2 regions of the Kitasatospora sp. NA04385 genome follow, and region 1 is predicted to be linked to the other one. Evidence: predicted binding sites of a transcription regulator. Region 1 holds the regulator's gene; the other holds the start of a gene.
The links. The regulator HrcA, encoded in region 1, represses chaperone genes, less so after heat shock. The targets are predictions, from matches to a motif close to TTNGCACTCNGNNNNNCNGAGTGCNAA.
Positions count from the first base shown of each region.

Region 1 (8,767 bases):
ATCGACGGCTTCGTGCAGCGCCTCAACGGCGACCTCCAGCGCTGGCAGACGATCAAGAAGTTCGCGCTGCTCCCGCGCGACCTGGACATCGAGCACGGCGAGCTGACCCCGAGCCTGAAGATCAAGCGCCCGGTGGTCGAGCGGACGTACGCCGACGAGGTCAGCGCGATGTACGCGGGCACCAACGAGGCCTGAGCCCCGCCCGTCCGGTACGGCCGGCGGACCCTTTTCGGGTTTCGCCGGCCGCTACCGGACAATGGGCGCATGCCCTCCGCACTCCCCGACGGCGAACCCGTGCCGTCCGACGGCTCGCTGCCCGCCCGCGCCCTGCACGGACTCGGCGGGCGGCCGTTCGGCTTCTACCTGCACGTGCCGTACTGCGCCAGCCGCTGCGGCTACTGCGACTTCAACACCTACACCGCCACCGAGCTGCGCTCCTCCGGCGCCGTCGCCTCGCAGGAGACGTACGCGGACAACGTGATCGCCGAGATCCGGCTGGCCCGCCGGGTCCTCGGCGACACCGACCTGCCGGTCGAGACGGTCTTCCTCGGCGGCGGCACCCCCACCCTGCTGCCCGCCCGCGACCTGGTGCGGATGCTGGCCGCGCTGCGCGAGGAGTTCGGGCTCGCCCCCGGCGCGGAGGTCACCACCGAGGCCAACCCGGAGTCCGTCGACCCGGCGTACCTGGCCGAACTGCGCGCGGGCGGCTACAACCGGATCTCCTTCGGCATGCAGAGCGCCCGCCCGCACGTGCTCGCCCTGCTCGACCGCCACCACACCCCCGGCCGCCCCGAGGCCTGCGTCGCCGAGGCCCGCGCCGCCGGCTTCGAGCACGTCAACCTGGACCTGATCTACGGCACCCCCGGCGAGAGCGACCGGGACTGGCAGACCTCGCTGGACGCCGCGATCGGCGCCGGCCCCGACCACGTCTCCGCCTACTCGCTGATCGTCGAGGACGGCACCCGGCTGGCCGCCCGGGTCAAGCGCGGCGAACTGCCGATGATCGACGACGACGTGCACGCCGACCGCTACCTGATGGCCGAGACGGCGCTCGCCGCCGCGGGCTACCACTGGTACGAGGTCTCCAACTGGGCCACCACCCCCGAGGGCCGCTGCCGCCACAACGAGCTGTACTGGACCGGCGCCGACTGGTGGGGCGCCGGCCCCGGCGCGCACAGCCACGTCGGCGGCGTCCGCTGGTGGAACGCCAAGCACCCCGCCGCGTACGCGCAGGCCCTCGCCGAGGGCCGCACCCCCGCGCTCGGCCGCGAGGTGCTGGCCGACGAGGACCGCCGGGTCGAGCGCATCCTGCTGGAACTGCGGCTGGCCGAGGGCTGCCCGCTGGACCTGCTCACCGCCGACGGCCGCGCCGCCGCCGACCGGGCCCTCGCCGACGGCCTGCTGGAGCCCGTGCCGTACGCGGCGGGCCGGGCGGCGCTCACCCTGCGCGGGCGGCTGCTGGCGGACGGGGTGGTCCGCGACCTGGTCGACTGACCCGGTCCGGGGGCTCAGGCCCCGGCACCGCCCGGCAGTGTGACGAAGTCGATCAACTCCTCGACCCGGCCCAGCAGTTCCGGCTCCAGGTCCTTCCAGCCGTCGACCGCGGCGAGGATCCGCTTCCAGGCGGCGGGGGTGTCCACCGGCCAGCCCAGCCGGCGGCACACCCCCTCCTTCCAGACCTCGCCGCGCGGCACCGCGGGCCAGGCGGGGATGCCCAGGGCGGCCGGTTTGACGGCCTGCCAGACGTCCACGTACGGGTGGCCGACGACCAGCACGTGGTCGCCGGTCACCCGCTCGGCGATCCGGTGCTCCTTGGTGCCGGGCAGCAGGTGGTCGACCAGCACGCCCAGCCGGCGGCCGGGGCCGGGGGCGAAGGAGTCGACGATGGCGGGCAGGTCGTCCACGCCCTCCAGGTACTCCACCACCACGCCCTCGATCCGCAGGTCGTCGCCCCAGACCCGTTCGACCAGCTCGGCGTCGTGCCGGCCCTCCACGTAGATCCGCGACTCCCGGGCCACCCGGGCCCGCGCGCCCGGCACCGCGACCGAACCGGACGCGGTGCGCCCCGGGCCGCGCGGCGGGGCCGGGGCGGCCGCGGCGGGCCGCACCAGCGTCACCACCCGCCCCTCCAGCAGGAACCCGCGCGGCACCAGCGGGAACACCCGGTGCTTGCCGAAGCGGTCCTCCAGCGTGACGGTGAACCCCTCGGCCGTCCGCTCGCAGCGCACCACCGCCCCGCAGAACCCGGTGGCCGCCTCCTCCACCACCAGGTCCCGCTCCGCCGCCACCTTCGGGGCCGGCTGCTGCCGCTTCCACGGCGGGGTCAGATCCGGTCCGTACTCCCTGCTCCGCATGGTCGGCAGTCTACGGACCCCGCCGCCGGGCCGACGGCGCGTCAGGCCGCGGCCGGGGCGGGTGTGCGAGGGTACGGAGCGGGCGGGGACGGGAGGGCACGGGTGCGCGGACGGGGCTGGACGGCGGTGGCGGCGGCCACCGCGATCGTGCTGGGCGCGACGGGCTGCACTGGCGCCGCCGCCCGGACGGGACCGCGCGCGCTGCGGGACGCGCTGCTGACCGCCGACCGGCTGCCGCCCGGCTACGCGCTGCGCACCGGCGCCGCGGACCTCACCACCACCCGGGCGCCGAGCGGCGGGGGCAGCCCGGAGCCGCTGGCCGAGGTGCCCTGCGAGGAGCTCGACACCGACTCCTTCCTGACCCGGCACGCCCCGCCGCTGGAGGACGTCGCGGTGGGCGTCGAGCGCCCCCCGGCCGACGACCTGGACCGGGGCTGGTCCGGCCGGGAGTCGCTGGAGCGCTACCCGCCCGGCCGGGCCGCCCGGATACTGGCCGACCTGCTGGCCGCCGCCCTGCGCTGCGCCGCCCCCGGCACCGCGCTCGTCGACGGCACCCGCAGCGAGCGGACGGTGGCCGTCGAACCGCTCGGCGGCGGTCTGCTGCTGCACGTCACCTGGCGCGCCGTCGACGGCGGCGGCCCGGTCTGGACCGACCGGACCGCGGTGCTGCGCGACGGCGACGTGCTGCTGGTGGTGCAGGAGAACGGCGGCGAGCGGGAGGCCGCGGACCTGCGGGCGGTCGTCGACGCGGCGGTGGCCGCCTACCAGGACGCCTACCAGACCGCCTACCAGGACGTCGGCCGGGGCTGAGCCGGGGCTGAGCCGGAGCTGAGCCGGGCGCGGGGACGGGCCCCCGCGGGCTCAGTCCTCGATGCCGGGAGCGCCCCAGACCGGGAACCAGCGGGACAGGTCCGGCTCGATCCGCAGGTCGTCGCGGAGCAGGTGGGAGACCTCGATCTCCAGCGGGTTGTCCCGCTTCTCCTGCCCGGCGACCTTGCACATCGGGTAGAAGGTGCCGCGCTTGTACAGGTACACCAGCGCCAGCGAGCGGCCCTCGGCGTCCCGGAAGCCGACCAGCGAGCAGAGCAGCTGCGGCCCGAAACCGCCGGCCTCCAGCTCGCTGTTGACCGCGTGCAGGTCGTTGACCAGGTCGGGCAGCTCGTCGGGGGTGTGCCGGGCCAGCAGCCAGGAGTACCCGTACGCGTCCCGGGACGCCTCGACCGGCACGCCGCCGCGCCCGGTGTCCGCGTCCAGCAGCGCCCGCACCTGCTGCTGCACCTCGGTGAAGGCCGCGCCCTCGACCGCGGCGAAGCAGACCGATCCCAGGCCGGTCGGGAGGAACCCCTTGGCGGCCTGCAGGGTCAGCGCCGCCGACGGGACGCCGAACAGCTGGTCGAGGTCGGGCTTCACCGGCTTGCTCCGGCCGAACAGGGCGTCCAGGAATCCCACGCGGAAAGCTCCTTCTGACGGTGGACGGGCTCAGCGCCCGAGTTCTTCGGAGACCTTCCGCAGCTGTGCCAGCCGCTGCTCCAGCGACGGGTGGGTGGCGAACAGCTGCGAGGCCGCCTCCTTGGCGCTCAGCGCCGGGGCGAAGTAGAAGGCGTTGTACGGCTGGGCCTGCCGCAGGTCCTTGCTCGGGATGGCGGCGATCTGCCCGGTCACCTTGGTCAGCGCCGAGGCCAGCGCGGCCGGCCGGCCGGTCAGCTGGGCGGCCGCCCGGTCGGCGGCCAGCTCGCGGTAGCGCGACAGCAGCCTGGTCAGCAGGAAGCTGATCGCGTACACCACCATCGAGGCCAGCGGGATCAGCACCATCGCGATCGCCGCGTTCTGGTCGTTGCTGTTCCGGTTGCCGCCGCCCATCATCCCGCCGTACAGGGCGATCCTGGTCATCGCGCCGGCCAGCACGCCGAGGAAGCCGGCCACCGTCATCACCGCGACGTCCCGGTGCGCGACGTGCGACAGCTCGTGGGCCAGCACGCCCTCCAGCTCCTCCGGCTCCAGCCGGCGCAGCAGCCCGGTGGTCACGCAGATCACCGCGTTCTGCGGGTTGCGGCCGGTGGCGAAGGCGTTGGGCATGTCGTTGTCGGCGACCGCGACCCTGGGTTTGGGCATGTCGGCCAGCGCGCACAGCCGGTCCACCGCGCCGTGCAGCTGCGGGTACTGCTCGGGGGTCACCCGGTGGGCGCCCATCGCCCGCTCGGTGATCTTGTCGGAGAACCAGAACTGCGCGACGAACAGGCCGCCGGAGATCAGCACCACCAGCGGCCAGGCGCCGCGCAGCAGCACGATCAGCAGGCCGGTGAAGCCCACGTAGACCAGGCCGATCAGGAACATGGTGGTGACCATCCGGCCGGTCAGGCCGCGGTCGGGGGTGAACCGGGAGTGCTGTGCCGCCGACATCGCTGCTCCTCCTCTGCGCTTCGTGCGGCCCGGACCCGCGGCCCCGCCGCGCCGTCCGCCCCGCTCGTCTTCGATGCTGCCACCGGGCGGGCCCGCGGGCACCATCCGAAACGGTGGGAATTCGGTGGGAACGGGACACCCCCCGGGCGCGTCGCGGCGCCATCGGACGAGGATCACGCGGGCGTACCGTTCCTGCCGTCAGGCCCTGGCCGTACACTGGCACGTACGGTTCTGGCACTCTGCCCGGCTGAGTGCCAGGCCCGGACCGGACACCGGAACAACGGACGACGACGGAGGTGCGTGCCCCATGCCGGACGACGGCAAGCCCGACGGCCGACTCATCGACACGCGCCCGTCCGCCCGGCCGCTGGACGAGCGGCGGCTCGCGGTGCTCAGGGCGATCGTCCAGGACTACGTGGGCACCGAGGAGCCGGTCGGCTCCAAGGCGCTGGTGGAGCGGCACAACCTGGGCGTCTCCCCGGCCACCGTCCGCAACGACATGTCCGCGCTGGAGGAGGAGGGGTACATTCACCAGCCGCACACCAGTGCGGGCCGGATCCCCACCGACAAGGGCTACCGGCTGTTCGTCGACCGGCTCGCCGAGGTCAAGCCGATGACCGCTCCGGAGCGCCGGGCGATCCGGCACTTCCTGGAGGGCGCGGTCGACCTGGACGACGTGGTCGCCCGGACGGTGCGGCTGCTCGCCCAGCTGACCAGGCAGGTCGCGGTCGTCCAGTACCCCTCGCTGACCCGCTCCACCGTGCGGCACATCGAACTGGTGTCACTCACCCCGGCCAAGCTGATGCTGGTGCTGATCACCAACACCGGCCGGGTCGAACAGCGGATGGTCGACTGCCCCGCCCCGGTCGGCGAGGCCCTGCTCGGCGACCTGCGGGCCAGGCTCAACAGCATGGCGGGCGGCTGCCGGCTGCCCGAGGTGCCGACCGTCCTGGAGGACCTGCCGGCCGGCTTCGAGCCCGCCGACCGGCCCGCGGTCAGCACCGTGCTGACCGTCCTGTTCGAGGCGCTGGCCGAACAGAACGAGGAGCGGATCATGCTGGCGGGCACCGCCAACCTGACCCGCTTCGGCCACGACTTCCCGCTCACCATCCGGCCGGTCCTGGAGGCCCTGGAGGAGCAGGTGGTGCTGTTGCGCCTGCTGGGTGAGACGGCCGACTCGGCGATGACGGTCCGGATCGGCCACGAGATCGCCTACGAGGGGCTCAATTCCACGTCGGTGGTCTCGGTCGGTTACGGTTCGGGCGACCAGAGCGTGGCAAAGCTGGGAGTGATCGGTCCGACCCGGATGGATTACCCGGGCACAATGGGGGCGGTGCGCGCGGTGGCACGGTACGTCGGCCAGATCCTGGCGGAGTCGTAGCGGGACGGCGCGTCCGCAGCGGAACGGCGCAACAAGCAGCGTGCTGTCGCAGGCACTTCTAGAGGCGGAACAAACCGGAGCATTTGGTGGCCACGGACTACTACGCGGTACTCGGCGTCCGACGCGACGCGGGGCAGGACGAGATCAAGAAGGCGTTCCGGCGCCTCGCCCGTGAACTGCACCCGGACGTCAACCCGGACCCGAAGACGCAGGAGCGGTTCAAGGAGATCAACGCCGCCTACGAGGTGCTCTCCGATCCGCAGAAGCGCCAGGTCTACGACCTCGGCGGGGACCCGCTGTCGCCGGGCGGCGGCGCGGGCGGCTTCGGCGCGGGTGCGGCCGGGTTCGGCTTCTCCGACATCATGGACGCCTTCTTCGGCGCCGCGACCGGCCAGCGCGGCCCGCGCTCGCGCACCCGCCGCGGCCAGGACGCCATGATCCGGCTGGAGATCACCCTGGAGGAGGCCGCCTTCGGCACCACCAAGGAGCTCCAGGTCGACACCGCCGTCACCTGCACCACCTGCAACGGCGAGGGCGCCGCGCCCGGCACCTCCGCGCAGACCTGCGACATGTGTCGCGGCAAGGGCGAGGTCTCCCAGGTCACCCGGTCCTTCCTGGGCCAGGTCATGACCTCCCGCCCCTGCCCGCAGTGCCAGGGCTTCGGCACCGTCGTCCCCACCCCCTGTCCAGAGTGCGCCGGCGACGGCCGGGTCCGCGCCCGCCGCACCCTCACGGTCAAGATCCCGGCCGGCGTCGACAACGGCACCCGGATCCAGCTGGCCGGCGAGGGCGAGGTCGGCCCCGGCGGCGGCCCCGCCGGCGACCTGTACGTCGAGATCGCCGAGACCAGCCACCCGACCTTCCAGCGGCGCGGCGACGACCTGCACTGCACCGTCACCATCCCGATGACCGCCGCGTCGCTCGGCACCCAGGTGCCGCTGCAGACCCTGGACGGCCTGGAGGAGGTCGACATCCGGCCCGGCACCCAGTCCGGCCAGTCGATCCCGCTGCACGGCCGCGGCATCACCCACCTGCGCGGCGGCGGCCGGGGCGACCTGATAGTGCACGTCGAGGTGCAGACGCCCACCAAGCTCGACCCGGAGCAGGAGGAGCTGCTGCGCCGGCTCGCCATGCTCCGCGGCGAGGAGCGTCCGTCCGGGCAGTTCGCGCCCGGCCAGCAGGGCCTGTTCTCCCGGCTGAAGGACGCCTTCAACGGCCGGTGAGACCCGTACCACCCGGGCCGGGAGCGGCGGGGGGCTGCGCGCCCCCGCCGCTCCCGGCCGGTTTTTTCGATGGGCCCTGCTGAGAGGACCGCTGCACCGATGACCGCACCCGTGTTCGTCGTCGACGACCTGACGGGGACCGCCCCCGGCGCGACCGTCCGGCTCGACGGCCCCGAGGGCCGGCACGCCGTCGCCGTCAAACGCCTGGAGCCCGGCGAGGCGCTCACCCTCGCCGACGGCCGCGGCCGCGGCGCGGACGGCACCGTCGCCGCGCTGCACGGCAAGGACGCCCTCGACGTCCTGGTCACCGCCGTCCGCGAGGAACCCGCGCCCGCGCCCCGGATCACCGTCGTCCAGGCCCTCCCCAAGGGCGACCGCGGCGAACTCGCCGTCGAGACCATGACCGAGGCCGGGATCGACGCGATCGTGCCCTGGGCCGCCTCCCGCTGCATCACCCAGTGGAAGGGCGAGCGCGGCGCCAAGGCGCTCGCCAAGTGGCGGGCCACCGCGCGCGAGGCCGGCAAGCAGTCGCGGCGGCTGCGCTTCCCCGAGGTCCGGGACGCGGTGACCACCCGGCAGCTGCTGCCGCTGCTCGCCGCCGCGGGCTTCGCGGCCGTCCTGCACGAGGAGGGCGCGCTGCCGCTGGCCACCGCGCAGCTGCCCGCCGACGGCGAGATCGTCCTGGTCGTCGGGCCCGAGGGGGGCGTCTCCCCGGAGGAGATCGCCGCCTTCGCCGAGGCCGGCGCCGCGCCCTACCGCCTCGGCCGCTCCGTCCTGCGCACCTCCACGGCGGGCGTCGCGGCCGGCTCCCTGCTGCTGGGCCGCACCGGCCGCTGGGGGTGACGGGCGGGGCGGGCCTCCCCGGGGCCCGGCGCCCCGCGCGGCGGGTTTCGTGCTCCGTGCGGCGGGTTTCGGGTCCGGCGCCCCGCGCGGCGGGTTTCGGGTCCGACCTCTGACGTGGCGCCGCGGTTCCCGCCTAGGCTGGCGGGATGACGGAATCGACGCGCGGCTACCTGCGCCACCCCCACCTGCACGGCGACCTGGTGGCCTTCGTCGCCGAGGACGACGTCTGGCTGGCGCCGGTGGACGGCGGGCGGGCCTGGCGGGTGACGGCGGACCAGGTGCCGGTCGGCGCGGTGCGGTTCTCGCCGGACGGGCGGTCGCTGGCCTGGGCCTCGACCCGGGACGGCGCGCCGGAGGTGCACGTCGGCCCGGTGGAGGGCGGCCCGGCGCGGCGGCTGACGTACTGGGGGAGCCCGCTCACCGCGCTGGTCGGGTGGAGCGGCGACGGCCGGCCGGTCGCGATCACCACCGCCGGGCAGGAGACGATCCGGCGGACCTGGGCGTTCGCGGTGCCGCTGGACGGTGGGGAGCCGTCGCGGCTGCCGTACGGGCCGATCGGCTCGCTG
Region 1 covers NZ_CP054919.1:2,514,687-2,523,453, reverse strand. The annotation lists gene HUT16_RS11015 (long-chain fatty acid--CoA ligase) at 1-195, shown strand, start outside; gene hemW (radical SAM family heme chaperone HemW) at 265-1,494, shown strand; gene HUT16_RS11005 (DUF3097 domain-containing protein) at 1,509-2,354, opposite strand; gene HUT16_RS11000 (hypothetical protein) at 2,457-3,164, shown strand; gene HUT16_RS10995 (hypothetical protein) at 3,216-3,803, opposite strand; gene htpX (zinc metalloprotease HtpX) at 3,834-4,754, opposite strand; gene hrcA (heat-inducible transcriptional repressor HrcA) at 5,062-6,135, shown strand; gene dnaJ (molecular chaperone DnaJ) at 6,222-7,358, shown strand; gene HUT16_RS10975 (16S rRNA (uracil(1498)-N(3))-methyltransferase) at 7,458-8,201, shown strand; gene HUT16_RS10970 (S41 family peptidase) at 8,348-8,767, shown strand, end outside.

Region 2 (8,767 bases), 600 kb from region 1:
CCGCCGAGGAAGCGGAGAAGGCCCGCCAAAAGGGGGCAGCTCGGAGGGACAAGACGGGCAGGGCGCCACAGACGACCCGGAGCAGGACGAGCGGCGGCGTGTCCGGCGCAGGCGAAAGCTCCGGCTGAAGGCTGCCCTGCTCGGGCGGTCCAGGGGCGGTCAGACCAGCAAGGTCCACGTCGTCGGCGAGCGTAAGTGCCGCCCGCTGGTGCTCGTTCTGACCGAGGGGCAAGCCGCCGACAGCCCGCAGTTCATCCCCGTGCTGAAGAAGATGCGGGTTCGCGGGCCGGCCGGCCGCCCCCGCACCCGACCCGACGCGGTCGCCGGAGACATGGCCTACTCGTCCCGCGGCAATCGCTCCTACCTGCGCAAACGCCACATCAAAGCGGTCATCCCGGAGAAGAGGGACCAGGCCGCCAACCGGAAGAAGAAGGGCAGCGGAGGCGGTCGTCCCGTCAGCCATGACGCCGAGCTCTACAGAGAGCGGAACACCGTCGAGCGCCTGATCAACAAGCTGAAGGCCTGGCGGGGCATCGCCACCCGGTTCGACAAGAAGCCCGAGAGTTACCTCGCCGGCCTCCAGCTTCGCGGCGCCATGATCTGGATCAAGGACCTCACCAGAGCCACCGCTTGATCACGACCAAATACGCGCCCTAGGGCCTGTCCGGTCGGTCTTGTCGGATCAGCGCGCGGCTCCCCCAGCCCCTCGGGGGGCTGGGAGGTGCCCCCTTGGCGCCCGGCTGGGAGTGCCGGCCCGACGCCCTCGTACTGGATGTACTTGGGTGTTGGGCCGGTGCTTCCAGGCGGGATGATCCGGCGTCGGGCGCCCGGCAAGATCGGCCGGACAGGCCCTAGGGCCCGGGCCCGTCCGGGGAGCCCCGGCGCCGCCGTGCGGGCGGCCCCGGGTCATTCGACCACGACCACCCGGGTGCCGGTCGGCGCGAAGTCCCACAGCAGCTGGCCGTCCGCCCGGGTGGCCCGGACGCCGCCGGTCTTCGTCCTCGGGTCCAGCGACGGCGCCGGGGCCTTCTCGTCGACCAGCGCGCTGAAGCCGAACACCGTGCCGGACTGCTGGGCGAACCGCACCACGTGCTCGATCTGCCGCCCGTCCGTGCCGGTGCCCGCCGCGGTCCGGCTGGCGACGCTGTAGGTGCCCGCCGCGGGCAGGGTGTTGCCCGGCACCACCTTGAACGAGGCCACCACCGGGTTGGGCTTCTTCGGGTCGACCAGCCACACCTGCTGGTCCTTCAGCGAGTACACCACCCGCAGGCCCGAGCCGGACTCGGCGGGCAGCGGCGGCGGGGTCGGCCGCCCGCTCTCCGGGGCGGAGGCCGAGGGGGCGGCGCTCGACGCGGACGGCACCGCCGCGACCGCGCGGGAGGCCGCGCCGTTCGCCTGGAAGGCCAGCAGCCCGATCACCGTCAGCGCGCCCAGGGTCAGCCCGCCGACCACCGCACCAGGACCCAGCTTCGCCACGTCAGCTCCTCAACGCTCCGCGTCTCACCTTCGGGAAGGCCCATCGTGCCAGGTGCGGCCCGCCGTTCCGGCCTCCTCGCGGTCGTGTGTTCCCGCCGGGGCGGGCGCGGTGCGGGCCCCCGCGCCGGACCCTCTAACCTTGAACCCGTGCTCCTCCTCGCCTTCGACACCGCCACTCCCGCCGTCACCGCCGCCGTCCACGACGGCGAACGGGTGCTCGCCGAGTCCTACGAGGTCGACGCCCGGCGGCACGGCGAACTGCTGCTGCCCACCATCGCCGACGTGCTGCGCGCCGCGGGGGTGGACAAGCGCGAGCTGACCGGCCTCGCGGTCGGCGTCGGCCCCGGCCCGTACACCGGCCTGCGGGTCGGCCTGGTCACCGCCGCCGCCCTCGGCGACGCGCTCGGCCTGCCCGTGCACGGCGTCTGCACCCTGGACGCGATCGCCCACCAGGCCCGCACCGAGGGCCTGACCGGCGCGTTCGCGGTCGCGACGGACGCCCGCCGCAAGGAGGTCTACTGGGCCTCGTACGACGCCGACGGCGCCCGGGTGGGCGGCCCCTCGGTGGACCGCCCGGCGGAGATCGGGCCCGGCGACCGGACGGTCGGCGCGGGCGCCCTGCTGTACGGCCTGCCGGCGGCGAGCGGCCCCGAGCACGTCTCGGCGGGCGCGCTGGCCGACTTCGCGGTCCGCGAGCTGGCCGCCGGCCGGGAGCTGCTGCCGAACGCCCCGCTGTACCTGCGCCGGCCGGACGCCCAGGTGCCCGCGGGCTACAAGGCGGTGCTTCCGGCGTGAGCGGCCCTCGCGGCGGGGCGGCCGGCCGGCGTGGCTAGGTACGCGCTGCGTCCCATGCGGTGGTGGGACGTCGAGCCGGTCATGGTGCTGGAGCACCGGTTGTTCCCCGAGGACGCGTGGTCGCGGGGGATGTACTGGTCCGAGCTGGCCGAGGCGCACCCGGGCGGGAGCCGGCACTACGTGGTGGCGGTGGACGCGGACGGGTCGGTCGTCGGCTACGCCGGGCTGATGGCGGTCGGCGCCGACGGGGACGTGCAGACCATCGCGGTGGACTCCGACCACCAGGGGGCGGGGCTCGGGGCGGTGCTGCTCGCCGAGCTGACGGCGGAGTCGGTCCGGCGCGGCTGCGCCGAACTGCTGCTGGAGGTGCGGGTGGACAACCTGCGCGCGCAGCGGCTGTACGAGCGGTTCGGGTTCGAACCGGTCGGGATCCGGCGGGGCTACTACCAGCCCGCCAACGTGGACGCACTGGTGATGCGTCTCGACCACCTGGCAAGTGACGCAAGTGACGCAAGCGATCTGAAGGATCATCACAATGGCTGACGAACCCCTCGTCCTCGGCATCGAGACCTCCTGCGACGAGACCGGCGTCGGCATCGTCCGCGGCACCACCCTGCTGGCCGACGCGGTCGCCTCCAGCGTCAACGACCACGCCAGGTACGGCGGCGTCGTGCCGGAGATCGCCAGCCGGGCGCACCTGGAGGCGATGGTCCCGACCATCCGGCGGGCGCTGGACACCGCCGGGATCAAGGCGAGCGACCTGGACGGCATCGCCGTCACCGCCGGCCCGGGCCTGGCGGGCGCGCTGCTGGTCGGCGTGAGCGCCGCCAAGGCGTACGCGTGGGCGCTGGACAAGCCGCTGTACGGCGTCAACCACCTGGCCTCGCACATCTGCGTGGACCAGCTGGAGCACGGCCGGCTGCCGGAGCCGACGATGGCGCTGCTGGTCTCCGGCGGCCACTCCTCGCTGCTGCTGAGCAGCGACATCACCTCCGACGTGCGGCCGCTGGGCGCGACCATCGACGACGCGGCGGGCGAGGCCTTCGACAAGGTGGCCCGGGTGCTCGGCCTGGGCTTCCCCGGCGGCCCGGTGGTGGACCGGATGGCCCGCGAGGGCGACGGGAAGGCGATCGCGTTCCCGCGCGGCCTGAACAACGCCGGCGACCCGGCGTACGACTTCTCGTTCTCCGGCCTGAAGACGGCCGTGGCGCGCTGGGTGGAGGCCCGGCGGCGGGCCGGGGAGCCGGTGCCGGTGGCGGACGTCGCGGCGTCCTTCCAGGAGGCGGTCACCGACGTGCTGACCCGCAAGGCGGTGCGGGCGTGCAAGGACAACGGTGTCGACCACCTGATGATCGGCGGCGGCGTGGCGGCCAACTCGCGGCTGCGCGAGATGGCGCAGCAGCGCTGTGACAAGGCCGGCATCGTGCTGCGGGTGCCGCGGCCGGGTCTGTGCACCGACAACGGCGCGATGGTGGCGGCGCTCGGCGCCGAGATGGTCTGGCGCGACCGCGCCCCGTCCTCCTTCGACCTGTCGGCGGACTCCTCGCTGCCGGTCACCGAGACCCACGTGCCGGGCACCGGGCACGGGCACGTCCACGCGCACGCGCACCAGGCGCTGAAGTGACCCTGGCGGCGATGTGGGAGGCCCGGGCGGCGGACGGCCGGGGCGCTGAACTGCACGCCTGGGCCCGGGAGTCCGCGCTGCCCGCGGTGCGCGGGGCGGCCGGCCTGGAGCGGGTGGAGCTGTTCACCGCGCCGGGCGAGCGGGTGCTGTTGATCGCGCTGTGGACGGGGGAGCCGCAGCCGGTGCCGGAGCCCCCCGCCGAACTGCTGGCCCGCCCGGTGCACCGCTGGGCCTTCACCCGCACGGACGCGGGGTAGCAACCGGGAAGACCAACCCGATCGTCCTATGATCGACACGCGTGTCGAGGACGAGCGGGGGACATCGGTGAGGCAGCGGCGGGCACGGATCGGGTACGGGGCGGGCGCGCTCGCGGCGCTGCTGGCGGCGAGCGGGTGCGGCAGCGGCTCCGCCCCGGACGGCCCCGCGCCGGTCCGGGCCAAGCCGGTCGCCGCCGCCTCCCCGGCCCCCTCGGCCCCCGGCGCCCCCTCGACGCCCGCCCAGGACGCCGTGCCCGAGGCCGCGTGGGCGAAGTGGGGCCTCAAGCCGATGCCCAAGGCGCCCGCGCCGCCCGCCGACCGGCCGGTCAAGCTGACCGCGACCGGCCCGGTGCCGGTGTTCAGCGACGTCCCGACCTCCGACAAGGTCGTGTTCATCACCCTCGACGACGGGGCCGAGAAGGACCCGGAGTTCGTCCGGATGCTCACCGAGCTGAAAGTGCCGGTGACGATGTTCCTGACCAAGGACATCGTCAAGAACGACTACGGCTACTTCAAGCCGCTCCAGGCGCTCGGCAACAGCATCCAGAACCACACCGTCAGCCACCCGGTGATGAGCAAGCTCGCCCCCGCCCAACAGAAGGCGCAGATCTGCGAGGACCAGGCGGCCCTCACCGAGCAGTACGGCACCGCCCCCTACCTGTTCCGCCCGCCCTACGGCGACGGCGCCGACACCCCCGCCCTGAACACCGCCGTCCAGGAGTGCGGGCCGCGGGCCGTCGTGCTGTGGCGGGAGTCCATGCAGATCCACGACATGCAGTACCAGGCCGCCGACAAGAAGCTGAAGAACGGCGACATCATCCTCGCCCACTTCCGCGGCCCCTCCGAGCTCAAGGGCGAGAGCATGACCCGGATGTTCGGCGAACTGCTCTCCCGGATCCAGGAGCAGGGCTTCGCGGTCGCCCGCCTCGACGACTACGTCGCCAGGCCCGCCGGCTGACCCAGCATCATCACCGGGCCGGCCGCGGTGCGGGCCACGATCACCGTCACCGCGTTCGGCCCGGCCGGCTTCAGCTGCCGCCGCAGCTCCTCCGGGACGACCGACGCCCCGCGCTTCTTGATCACCACGGTGCCGATCCGGCGCTCCCGCACCAGCGCCTTCAACCGCTTCACCTGGAACGGCAGCACGTCGGTCAGCTCGTACGCCTGCGCGTACGGCGTCGGCCGCAGCTCGTCCGAGGTGACGTACGCGATCATCGGGTCGATCAGCCGCCCGCCCACCGCCGCCGCCACCTCGGCCACCATCCGGCCCCGGATCACCGCGCCGTCCGGCTCGTACAGGTAGCGCCCCACCGGGCCGACCGGCGGGTCCGGCAGGGCGCCGCCGCAGAGCGAGTGCGGGCCCGGCAGCAGCGTCGCCCGGTACGGCTCGGCGGCGGCCGTGCCGAACCACAGCACCGCCTCCTTCACCTCGCCCCGGTCCGACACCCACTCCGCCTCGGCGCCCTCCGGCACCAGCTCGTGCGGGATGCCCGGCGCCACCTTCAGCGCCCCGAACGGGGCGCTGCGGGCCGCCTCCACCGCCCAGGACAGCGGCGGCGAGTACGCCTCCGGGTCGAACACCCGGCCGCGCGAGGTGCGCCGCGCCGGGTCGGTGAACACCGCGTCGAAACCGGCGGTGTCCACGTCCGCGACGTCCGCGCGGCGCACCTCCACCAGCTCGGCCACGCCCAGCGCCGCCGCGTTCGCCCGGGCCACCTCGCAGGTCAGCTCGTCCCGGTCGACCGCCAGCACCGCGATGCCGGCCCGGGCCAGCGCGATCGCGTCCCCGCCGATCCCGCAGCACAGGTCGGCCAGCCGCCGCACCCCCAGCGCCGCGAACCGGCCCGCCCGCCACTCGGCGACCGTGCGCCGGGTGGCCTGCTCCACCCCGTGCTGGGTGAAGTACATCGCGGCGGCGTCCGCCCCGAACTTCGCCTCCGCCCGCTGCCGCAGCCGGGCCTGCTCGAACGCGGCCCGCACCAGCTCCGCCGGGTACTCCCGCCGCAGCCTGGTCGCCAGCGCCAGCTCCCCGGCCGCCGTGAACCCCCGCAACTCGGCCAGCAGCGCCTGCCCCTGCTCGGTCAGCAGCGCCCGGAACGACTCGATCTCCACCGCACCATTGTCGCGGCTCGGATCAGGAGGCCAGCACCCCGAACGCGAGCGCCGCCAGCGCGGGCCCGGCCAGCCCCACCGACAGCGGCGCGATCCGGTAGCCCCGCCGGGCCGTCGTCACCACCGACACCAGCGCCACCGCCGGCCCCAGCACCATCACCGCGCCGCACAGCACCACCGCCAGGCCCGCCCCGCCCCCGCGCTCCGAGGCGCCGGCCAGCGCGAACGCCAGCACCATGAACGCGTAGGGCACCGCGCACAGCAGCGGCACGGTCAGGGCCACCAGTGCCGCCGCCAGGAGCGCGTCCCGTCCCGCGGACGGCCGTTTCTTCGCCATGTGCCCATCCTGGCGGGGGAGTTCGCCCGTTGCCTGAGTACCCGTACTCGGAACCGCCCGGTATCGAACGGAAACTCGAACCCGACGCCATTGGCACTCTGGTTGACTGAGTGCTAACCGCGTCCTAAGGTCGTTCCTGGCACTCCCCCCAGGGAGAGTGCTAACGCGATGAAGCGTGTCCGACCCCCGCGACGGCGGCCGCGCAGACCTCGCCCCCTACCTGTTAGACAACCCCGTAATCTCCGAAGGGGAGCTCGGACGTGACCACCAGCAGCAAGGTTGCCATCAAGCCGCTCGAGGACCGCATCGTGGTCCAGCCGCTCGACGCCGAGACCACCACCGCCTCCGGCCTGGTGATCCCGGACACCGCCAAGGAGAAGCCCCAGGAGGGCGTCGTCCTGGCCGTCGGCCCGGGCCGCTTCGAGGACGGCCAGCGTCTGCCGCTCGACGTCGCCGTCGGTGACATCGTCCTGTACTCGAAGTACGGCGGCACCGAGGTGAAGTACCAGGGCGAGGAGTACCTCGTCCTCTCGGCCCGCGACGTCCTCGCGATCATCGAGAAGTAAGACGTCCGCGCAGTAAGACGTCCCAGCCCGCCCCGGATCCGTGTCGCACCGACAGGGGCCCGGGGCGCGGTTGTTGCTCCACGTACGCAGACCTACCCCTGAGGAAACGGGACCATGGCGAAGACCCTGCAGTTCGACGAGGACGCCCGCCGCTCGCTGGAGCGCGGTGTCAACAAGCTGGCCGACACCGTCAAGGTGACCATCGGCCCCAAGGGCCGCAACGTCGTCATCGACAAGAAGTTCGGCGCCCCCACCATCACCAACGACGGTGTGACCATCGCCCGCGAGGTCGAGCTCGACGACCCGTACGAGAACCTCGGCGCGCAGCTGGTCAAGGAGGTCGCCACCAAGACCAACGACGTCGCGGGCGACGGCACCACCACCGCCACCGTGCTCGCCCAGGCCCTGGTCAACGAGGGCCTGCGCAACGTCGCCGCGGGCGCCGGCCCGGCCGCCCTGAAGAAGGGCATCGACAAGGCCGTCGCCGCCGTCTCCGAGCACCTGCTCTCGGTGGCCCGCGAGATCGAGGGCAAGGACGACATCGCCGCCGTCGCCTCCCTCTCCGCCCAGGACACCCAGGTCGGCGAGCTGATCGCCGAGGCGATCGACAAGGTCGGCAAGGACGGTGTGATCACCGTCGAGGAGTCCAACACCTTCGGCGTCGAGCTCGAGTTCACCGAGGGCATGCAGTTCGACAAGGGCTACCTGTCGCCGTACTTCGTCACCGACGCGGAGCGCCAGGAAGCCGTCCTGGAGGACCCGTACGTCCTGATCAACCAGGGCAAGATCTCCTCCATCCAGGAGCTCCTGCCGCTGCTGGAGAAGGTCCTGCAGGCCGGCGGCTCCCGCCCGCTGCTGATCATCGCCGAGGACGTCGACGGCGAGGCCCTCTCCACCCTGGTGGTCAACAAGATCCGCGGCACCTTCAACGCGGTCGCGGTCAAGGCCCCCGGCTTCGGCGACCGCCGCAAGGCCATCCTCGGCGACATCGCCACCCTCACCGGCGGCCAGGTCGTCTCCGAGGAGGTCGGCCTCAAGCTCGACCAGGTCGGCCTGGACGTGCTCGGCACCGCCCGCCGGATCACCGTCACCAAGGACGAGACCATCGTCGTCGACGGCGCCGGCGACTCCGCCGAGGTCGCGGGCCGGGTGGCCCAGATCAAGGCCGAGATCGCCAACACCGACTCCGACTGGGACCGCGAGAAGCTCCAGGAGCGCCTCGCCAAGCTGGCCGGCGGCGTCTGCGTGATCAAGGTCGGCGCGGCCACCGAGGTCGAGCTCAAGGAGCGCAAGCACCGCCTGGAGGACGCCATCTCGGCGACCCGCGCCGCGGTCGAGGAGGGCATCGTCGCCGGCGGCGGCGCCTCGCTCGTCCACGCCGCGAAGGTCCTGGCGGACGGCCTCGGCCTGTCCGGCGACGAGGCCACCGGTGTCGCCGTGGTCCGCAAGGCGCTCGCCGAGCCGCTGCGCTGGATCGCCCAGAACGCCGGCCTGGAGGGCTACGTCATCACCTCCAAGGTCGCCGAGCTGGAGGCCGGCCAGGGCTACAACGCCGCCACCGGCGAGTACGGCGACCTGGTCAAGGCCGGCGTCATCGACC
Region 2 covers NZ_CP054919.1:3,112,047-3,120,813, reverse strand. The annotation lists partial or broken gene HUT16_RS13580 (IS5 family transposase) at 1-634, shown strand, start outside; gene HUT16_RS13575 (L,D-transpeptidase) at 907-1,476, opposite strand; gene tsaB (tRNA (adenosine(37)-N6)-threonylcarbamoyltransferase complex dimerization subunit type 1 TsaB) at 1,624-2,271, shown strand; gene rimI (ribosomal protein S18-alanine N-acetyltransferase) at 2,326-2,814, shown strand; gene tsaD (tRNA (adenosine(37)-N6)-threonylcarbamoyltransferase complex transferase subunit TsaD) at 2,807-3,895, shown strand; gene HUT16_RS13555 (hypothetical protein) at 3,892-4,152, shown strand; gene HUT16_RS13550 (polysaccharide deacetylase family protein) at 4,181-5,110, shown strand; gene HUT16_RS13545 (methyltransferase domain-containing protein) at 5,086-6,264, opposite strand; gene HUT16_RS13540 (hypothetical protein) at 6,287-6,601, opposite strand; gene groES (co-chaperone GroES) at 6,862-7,167, shown strand; gene groL (chaperonin GroEL) at 7,282-8,767, shown strand, end outside.
Region 2: a site for HrcA is predicted at 6,692-6,718, ahead of groES (co-chaperone GroES). Genes of this name have one in related genera too.